DNA from 2 places in the Thermanaerosceptrum fracticalcis genome. Region 2 is predicted to be linked to the other one. Evidence: riboswitches for the same ligand, from Rfam matches in the RefSeq annotation. Region 2 holds a riboswitch; the other holds the start of a gene.
What was found. Region 2 has a riboswitch for thiamine pyrophosphate ahead of thiS (sulfur carrier protein ThiS). Riboswitches for the same ligand answer to the same signal wherever they lie in the genome.

Region 1 (4,421 bases), 1.7 Mb from region 2:
CATTCAGGCCCGCAATATCTATATCATTAGCCTGCGCAGCGCCACCGCCCTGGGACAATTCTTGCATTTTTATCTTCATCTCCTCTTAAAGAACTCCCGTCTAATCTCCGGGACCGGTACTCTTTTTGAAGAATTGCTTGCTGTAGGACCAAAAGACGTGGTCATCGGTATTTCCTTTCCCAGGTACAGCCGTCAAACTATTGAAGGACTCAAGTATGCCCAGGAAAAAGGTGCCCACACCCTGGCCATTACCGACTCCGTGACCTCTCCTCTTTCCCAGTACAGCAAACGCCTCCTGGTAGCCCACAGCCATATGGGGTCCTTTATCGACTCCTTTGTGGCACCGTTAAGCCTGATCAATGCCCTGATTATTGCCGTGGGCACAGCGGAATCGGAGAAAACTACCCAGGCCTTAAGCCAGTTGGAAGATATCTGGGCCCGGTTTAAAACTTATTACTCGGAATGAAAAATATAGCCCCTGCCAAATTATCTGTGGAACTGGCAGAGGGCTATATTTTTTAGCAGCCTGTAAATGTAGTCCCCAGGTATTCGCTAATCAACTTATATGCACAGAATTTTCCGCACATGGTACAACATTCCTGGCTGTCTTCATTTTTAGCTTTGCGCATTTTTCCTGCTTTTTCAGGATCAATAGACAACTCGATCTGTTTTTGCCAGTCTAATTTTTTCCGGGCCTTAGCCATTTCTAAGTCCCACTCCCAGGCCCCTTTAATACCCTTGACAAGATCGGCAGCATGGGCCGCAATCCTGGCCGCGATGACGCCCTCCTTCACATCTTCCACCGTGGGCAGTCCCAGATGTTCCGCCGGTGTTACATAACATAGAAAATCGGCGCCTGCCGAAGCTGCTATGGCTCCACCAATAGCGGAAGTAATATGGTCATAACCCGGAGCCACATCTGTAACTAATGGCCCTAAAACATAAAAAGGCGCATTATGGCACAAGGTCTTTTCCAGCTTCATATTGGCTTCTATTTGATCTAAAGGAACATGACCAGGCCCTTCCACCATGACTTGTACCCCGGCTTCCCTGGCCCGTTTTACTAATCCACCCAGAATAATTAATTCTTTAATTTGCGGGGAATCAGTAGCATCGGCGAGACAACCTGGCCTTAAGCCATCACCCAGACTTAAGGTTACATCGTACTTTTTGGCAATGTCCAAAAGACGGTCGAATTGCTCAAACAAAGGATTTTGTTTCTGGTGATGTAACATCCAGGCTGTGATAAAGGATCCGCCCCGGGAAACGATATCCATAACTCTACCTTTTTCTTTTAGTTCCTGGATAACTTCCAAGGTAACGCCGCAGTGAACAGTGATAAAATCAGCCCCATCCTCACAGTGCTTCTCGATGCCGGCAAAAATGTCATCGGCCGTCATTTCCACCATACCTTTACCCTTTTTCTGGGTGTCTACCAGGACTTGATAGAGAGGAACGGTCCCTACCATCACAGGACTGGCCTCAATAATTTTTTTGCGAACGAGATTAATATCTCCCCCTGTACTTAAGTCCATGACAGAATGGGCACCTGCCTTAAGGGCCACACTCAATTTTTCCAGCTCTTTTTCTAATTCTGGATAGGCATCAGACGTGCCGATATTGGCATTTACTTTGGTAGATAAGCCCTTACCCACAGCCATTGGGCGAATCCCTTTGTGATTTACATTACAGGGTAGAACGGCTTCGCCTGAGGCTATTTTTTCCCGTAATTCTTCCGGCGTTATTTTTTCCAGTTGGGCCGCCTCTTCCATTTCCTTTGTCACAATACCTTTTTTGGCAGCTTCTAATTGTGTCATATTTTTCCACACCTTTCCTTTACCTAAATTAAATCTCTCTTTCTAAGGGCTCTTATTGAACATCTAATTTAGCCCCTTCCATCATCTCATCTGGAGAAAGATTAAAAATATAATCAAATAATTTCTCTTTAAAGGTGCCAATACCGTCCTGACCCCTCAGAGCTTGATAAGCTTTTTCCCCGGCCAGACCCATTGTCATGATTCCTGCCACAGCGGCCAAAAAGTAATCTTTGGTAACACCACAGTAGGTTCCCACTAAAGATGTAGCCATGCAGCCGGTTCCCGTGACTTTCGCCAGCATGGGGTGTCCATTTTCGATAAAGGCTGTTTTAATGCCATCGGAGATAATATCCTTTGCTCCCGTGACGGCTACTGTGCAGTTTAATTTTTGGGCAAGATTAATGGCAATTTCCCTGCCTCCCTGGAGGTCATCCCCGGAGTCCACCCCTCTTGTTTTGGCGGCCAAACCTGAGAGCACTTTTACTTCTGACATATTCCCTCTGAGCACGGATATTTTAACTTCCTGTATGATTTCTTGAGCAGTTTTGGTTCTCAATTGTGTAGCCCCTATCCCCACGGGATCGAGAATGACGGGGATCCCCAGCTTATTGGCCTGTCTCCCTGCCAGGATCATGGATTCAATAGTTCTACTGTTTAATGTTCCGATATTAATCACTAAAGCAGAAGCTATGGCCACCATTTCTTCTACTTCATTTTTATCATCAGCCATAACGGGAGAACCTCCCAGGGCCAAAACAACATTGGCACAGTCATTTACAGTAACGTAATTGGTAATATGATGGACCAGCGGTTTTTGTTCTCTTACCTCATGCAAAAGTTGGGTAAAAGCTTTCTTAAACTCCATATAAAATACACCTCCAGGTAATATTTAAAAAATAAAAAGCACAAATCCCAGGATGGGGATTTGTGCCCGTAATTCCATATACAAATCTGTATATGTATGACATCACTTCCCTACGCTGGTATTATCCAGATCAGGTAAAAGGGTTAAAGAATTTAGCGGTCCTTAATCTCAGCCGGCCTTATCCAGCTCCCCTAGTGTTTAAATATTTTATTGTAATAACTCTTTTTAGATTTATAGTAATACAATTTCAAAGACAAAATCAAGTAAAAATTGACGCAAAACGCAAAAGACTTTTTTTCACAGTAAATCAGTAATCAACTGATCCGTTTTGACAAACCAATCTTTTACTTATGCAGTATTTCTAAACCTAAAATTTGCCGCGCCTCTTCTGGTGTGGCAATTTCTTTTCCCATAGCCAGAGCGATATTTTTAATTCTTCGCACCAGACTAACATTGGTAGCTAAAACACCTTTACTGTAATAAATGTTATCTTCCAAGCCCACGCGCACATTGCCGCCTAAGGCCAGCGCCATGGTCGATAACGGCACATGGTCTTTCCCAATGGCAGATACGGTCCACGTAGCACCTTGGGGTAGATTCTGATACAGAAAGAAAAGCTGTTGGAAACTAGCGGGTTGGGAACCAGGCACACCGAGAACAAGGTTAATTTGCAGGGGCCAGTCGATGACACCCTGTTTGACAAGCTGCATGGCATTTGCCAGCATCGCTGTGTCAAAAACTTCTATTTCAGGTTTCACACCATAAGCTCGCATTTGTCCCGCCAAATAAGCAATAGTCTCAGGGTCGTTCAAATTTGCCTTGGTCGGAAAATTGGATGACCCTGTAGCCAGACTGGCCATCTCGGGTTTAAGACAAATCATTTGTCCCCTTTCCAGGTAAGAGTTTCCTGCCCGGCCCCCTGTAGAGAGCTGTGTAATAATGTCACAATCCTTTTTCTCCGCCAAACGCTCTAAAATCTCCCTGTAAACATTCACATCCGAGGTTGGTTTGCCTTCTTTGTCCCTGGCATGAATATGGGCAACTGACGCTCCTTCTTTCCAGCATTCATATATTTGATCTGCAATTTCTTGGGGCGTTACGGGGAGATGGGGATTCATCTCTTTGGTTGGCACATTGCCTGTTGGCGCTATCGTTATAATTACTTTGTTTCCCATTTGCATCTTCCCTCCTGTGCTAATCCTCACTTATACTGAGAGATCCTTTTTTCAAACTCACGGAAGCCCCCTTCCATCCGCTCCACCAGTTCATCGGCTTCCGCCCTGGTCATAATCAGGGGAGGTGCCAATAAGAACTGGTCGCCATTCTCTCCATCGGCCATACCGTTGCCGGGATATACGATGACGCCGAAATCCATCAAAGTTACGGTAAGTTTCTCAGCAATATTCAGGGAAGCAGGGAAAGGTTCCTTAGTATCTTTATTCTTAACGATTTCTACCCCTTGCATCAGGCCTTTACCACGTACATCACCCACATACCAGAATGGCAGTAATTTTTCCTGTAGTTGTGTTAAGAGATACTCTCCCACGTTGCGGGAATTTTCTACCAGATTATCTTCCAGGATGGTCTTGACTACAGCCACAGCTACGGCAGCCGATAAGGGATTTCCGCCGTAAGTATGGCCGTGGACAAAGGAACCCGAACCGTTTTTAAAAACCTCGTAAATCTCATCTTTAGCAATAACACCGCCCAGGGGTGAATATCCGGCGCTCATGCCTTTG
Region 2 (4,421 bases):
TGTAGGTATCCTGGTAATTGGGCTTTTGGGAATTATCTCTGATTACCTGTTTAAAGTTCTTTACCGCGCGCTCTTCCCCTATTTGCGGAGCCAAGGAGGTACAAGTACCAATGATAAAGAGTGAGACGCCCAACATTAAATTAAGCATTCAAAATGTCTCCAAGGTCTTCGGTCAGGGTGCAAACAGGGTTACGGCCCTGGAAAAGACCTCTTTTGATGTGAAAGCAGGAGAATTTGTGACCATTCTGGGGCCCTCCGGCTGCGGCAAGTCAACGATCCTGCGTATTGTGGCCGGTTTGACGGAGACTTCTTCCGGCCAGGCGCTGTTAGATGGGAAAGAGATTAAAGCGCCGGGGGCTGACCGGGGCATGGTGTTCCAGTCCTATACTTTGTTTCCCTGGCTAACAGTGCAAAAGAACATTGAATTTGGCCTGGAACTCAAGGGTATTCCCAAAGCAGAAAGGGAAAAAACAGCCTTGCACCAGTTGGAGTTAATAGGTTTAAAAGGCTTTGAAAATGCTTATCCCCAGAATCTCTCGGGAGGGATGAAACAAAGGGTGGCTATTGCCAGGGCTTTGGCCAACAATCCCGAGATACTTTTGATGGATGAACCCTTTGGGGCCCTGGACGCTCAGACCCGTTCCATTATGCAGGAAAACCTCTTAAATGCCTGGCAGGAGACCCAGAAAACCATTCTCTTTGTCACCCATGATGTAGAAGAAGCCATTTTCTTAGGGGATACGGTTTACGTGATGACGGCCAGACCGGGCCGGGTTAAAGCCACTATTGCTGTGCCTCTTCCCAGACCCCGGCACTTTACCATGAAAAACTCTCCCGAATTTAGTGCCTTAAAACAGGAAATCCTGGAATTGATCAGGGAAGAGAGCATGAAAGCCTGTAATATGTAACTTCGGTGACCGGAGACCAGTGTCCGGTGACCCGTTAATGATTATTCCTGTGTATTACAAAATTGATTACGGTGATCGGTGATCGAGTCGTGGTATATACTACCAACTATCAACTATCAACTAACAACCAGGAGTGAGTGCATTCATGGAAATCCACCTGGTGACCAACCGGCATCTCTGTGGTGAGAACAGGTTATTGTGGGTCATCGAAGAAGCCCTCAAAGGTGGCGTAGACGTTGTACAGCTGCGGGAGAAAGACCTGTTGCCGCGGGATTTATATGCTTTAGCTGTACAGGTTAAGGCCCTGACCGATAAATACGGGAAAAAACTTTTCATCAACAGGAGTGTAGAGGTAGCCCTGGCAGTAGATGCCCATGGTGTTAACCTGAGCTTTGGCAGTTTACCGTTGCCTCGAGTTAGAGAGATTTTAGGAACGGCAAAACTTGCAGGGGTATCCATTCATTCCGTAGCCGAAGGGCAAACTGCCGAAAGGGAGGGAGCCGGTTACTGTTTAGCCGGCCACATTTTCCCAAGCATGTGCAAACCGGGACAGGAAGCCCGGGGCCTTGTCTTTTTACAGAAATTAAAAGAAGCAGTATCTATCCCCATCATCGCTATCGGCGGTATTGATGAAGAGACCATAGAAGCGGTAGCCCCCCTTGGTGTAGCAGGAGTGGCTGTAATGTCCCGCTTTTTATTAGCTGATAATCCCCGGGCTGTAGCCGAAAAACTAAAAAGTTTCAGCTTTACAAAAAGAAATTAAAGTAATATTATTAATCTAATAGAATAGTTGGGATGCTAGGGGTGCCGCAAGGCTGAGAAAGAGTGTTCACTCTTAACCCTTTGAACCTGTTGGATAATGCCAGTGAAGGGAAGCGTAAGACGAAGGAAATGGTTATTTCAGGGCTTACCCCTTGCGGGTAGGCTTTTTTAGTTGGCAGTTGGTAGTTGGTAGAAGGAGGCAAAGAAATGCAGATACGTGTCAATGGAAGCTTAGAAACCATTCCTTTTTCCCTCAGTATTAAAGAGTATCTTTTAAACAAAGGACTTAAGCCGGAAAGTGTGGTCATTGAGTTGAACGGCCAGGTGGTGAAGCGAGAGCAATGGGAAAAGATTGTGCTAAAAGAAAATGATGAATTAGAAGTACTGCGTTTTGTGGGAGGAGGTTGAGATTATGGAAGATAAATTGATTATTGGCGGACAGGAATTGGAAAGCAGGCTTTTTATCGGCACCGGCAAGTTTTCCAGCCATGAAATCATCCCTAAGGTGATTGCCGCCTCAGGCAGCCAGGTCATCACCATGGCCTTACGAAGAGTAAATTTTTCCAACGAACAGGATAATGTCTTAAATTACATAGACAAGAAATGCATCCTTTTACCCAATACTTCAGGGGCCCGTAACGCCGAGGAAGCGGTAAGGATAGCCCGTATTGCCCGGGAAGCGGGCTGTGGCCACTGGGTCAAAATTGAAGTTATCTCCGACAATAAATACCTGCTGCCGGATAACTACGAGACCATCAGGGCTACGGAAATACTGGCCAAGGAAGGTTTTGTGGTGCTTCCTTATATGAGCCCTGATCTAATGGCCGCCAAAAGGTTGGAAGAGGCGGGAGCGGCGGCAGTCATGCCCCTGGGGGCCCCTATCGGCACAAACCGGGGCCTCATGACCAGGGAATTGCTTCGCATCCTCATTGCCGAGATCAAAGTGCCTATTATTGTTGATGCAGGCATAGGCCGGCCCTCCCAGGCAGCGGAAGCCATGGAAATGGGAGCAGCAGCAGTGCTGGTGAATACGGCCATTGCTACGGCCCAGGATCCCGTACAAACGGCCCGGGCCTTCAGCCTGGCTGTGCAGGCCGGAAGAATGGCGTTTCTTTCGGGACCGGGAGCCGTGCAGGAATATGCTGTGGCTTCTTCGCCCTTAACGGGATTTTTGCATAAGTAAGGTGGAGAATAATGAGTTTTGCTGACAAACTCCTTAAGTATCAGGAATTTCCCTTTGCTTCGTACCTGGCCGGTGTGACCGGGGCGGATATTGAGAGAACACTGACTAAAGAGGCCCTTGTTGAAAGGGATTTCTTAAACCTGTTATCGGAGCAAGCCGTACCTTATTTGGAAAGAATGGCCCAAAAGGCCCACCAGCTGACCGTACAGCATTTCGGCAGGGTAATCCTGTTATATACCCCCCTGTATCTGGCCAATTACTGTGTGAACCAGTGTGCTTACTGTGGTTTTAAGGTAACCAACAGGATTACCAGGAAAAAGCTTACCCTGGAGGAAGTGGAGAAAGAAGCCCGGGCCATTGCCCAGACGGGTTTACGCCATATTCTCATCCTAACGGGAGAGTCCCGCCAGCATACTCCCGTATCTTACATAGAGGAATGTGTTCGTATACTAAAAAATTATTTTGATTCCATTTCCATCGAGATTTACCCTTTGACGGAAGAGGAATATGGGCAACTGGTGGCAGCGGGTGTAGATGGGCTCACCCTTTACCAGGAGGTTTACGACCCCGTAACTTATGATGCAATCCACCTGGCCGGGCCCAAAAAGGATTATCGCTTTCGTCTCGATGCCCCGGAGCGGGCCTGCCGGGCCCGCATGAGAGCGGTGAATATCGGCGCCCTCTTAGGCCTTCAGGACTGGCGCAAGGAAGCCTTTTTCACAGGACTGCATGCCGCTTACCTGCAAGATAAATACCTGGATACGGAAATCAGCGTGTCCCTGCCCAGGCTGCGTCCTCACGTGGGGAATTTTGCACCCTGTTCTGTAGTCAGCGACAGGGACCTGGTCCAGATTCTCTTGGCTTTACGACTCTTCCTGCCCAGAGCGGGCATCACCATTTCCACCCGGGAACGGGCAGAGTTTCGTGATAACCTCTTACCCTTAGGTGTCACCAAGATGTCGGCAGGCTCGTGTACCTCGGTGGGGGGACACCTGGAAGAGGCCACGGAAGGCCAGTTTGATATTGCTGACCAGCGCAGCGTCCGGGAGATGCATGACATGCTGGTAAGCCGGGGCTACCAGCCCCTATATAAAGACTGGCACCACCTGTAGGAGGAAGCTATGAATATTTTTGAACATGCCCTTACTGCTTACCTGGGACCCGACAATCTTGCCCTGATCCAGAGGTATCATGTGGGTATTGCCGGAGCGGGCGGCCTGGGTTCCAACTGTGCCTTTAATTTAGTACGCTCGGGTTTTAAACGATTTACCCTGGTGGATTTTGACCGGGTAGAGATAAGTAATCTCAACCGCCAGTTCTACTTTTTGGACCAGGTGGGCCAGTATAAAGTGGAAGCTCTGAAAAACAATTTGTTGCGAATTAACCCTGATCTGGAGATTACTGCCCATGTGGTCCGTGTAGACACCACCAATGTGTTAAGCCTATTCTCTTCCTGTGATATCATAGTGGAGGCCTTTGACAAGGTGGAAGCCAAGACACTTCTGGTAGAAACCTTTCTTTCCAGTGAAAAGCTCCTGGTGGCAGCCTCCGGCCTGGCAGGCTGGGGT

Region 1: linked by a shared signal. The riboswitch ahead of thiM (hydroxyethylthiazole kinase) and the one ahead of thiS (sulfur carrier protein ThiS) in region 2 are both predicted to bind thiamine pyrophosphate.

The regions. Positions count from the first base shown of each region.
Region 1 is NZ_CP045798.1:1,583,193-1,587,613, forward strand. It holds gene BR63_RS08265 (MurR/RpiR family transcriptional regulator) at 1-466, shown strand, start outside; gene thiC (phosphomethylpyrimidine synthase ThiC) at 519-1,817, opposite strand; gene thiM (hydroxyethylthiazole kinase) at 1,870-2,682, opposite strand; TPP riboswitch at 2,773-2,885, opposite strand; gene BR63_RS08280 (beta-keto acid cleavage family enzyme) at 3,027-3,857, opposite strand; gene BR63_RS08285 (aspartate aminotransferase family protein) at 3,884-4,421, opposite strand, start outside.
Region 2 is NZ_CP045798.1:3,729,144-3,733,564, forward strand. It holds gene BR63_RS18845 (ABC transporter permease) at 1-124, shown strand, start outside; gene BR63_RS18850 (ABC transporter ATP-binding protein) at 111-908, shown strand; gene thiE (thiamine phosphate synthase) at 1,054-1,671, shown strand; TPP riboswitch at 1,699-1,799, shown strand; gene thiS (sulfur carrier protein ThiS) at 1,878-2,078, shown strand; gene BR63_RS18865 (thiazole synthase) at 2,083-2,853, shown strand; gene thiH (2-iminoacetate synthase ThiH) at 2,865-3,965, shown strand; gene thiF (sulfur carrier protein ThiS adenylyltransferase ThiF) at 3,975-4,421, shown strand, end outside.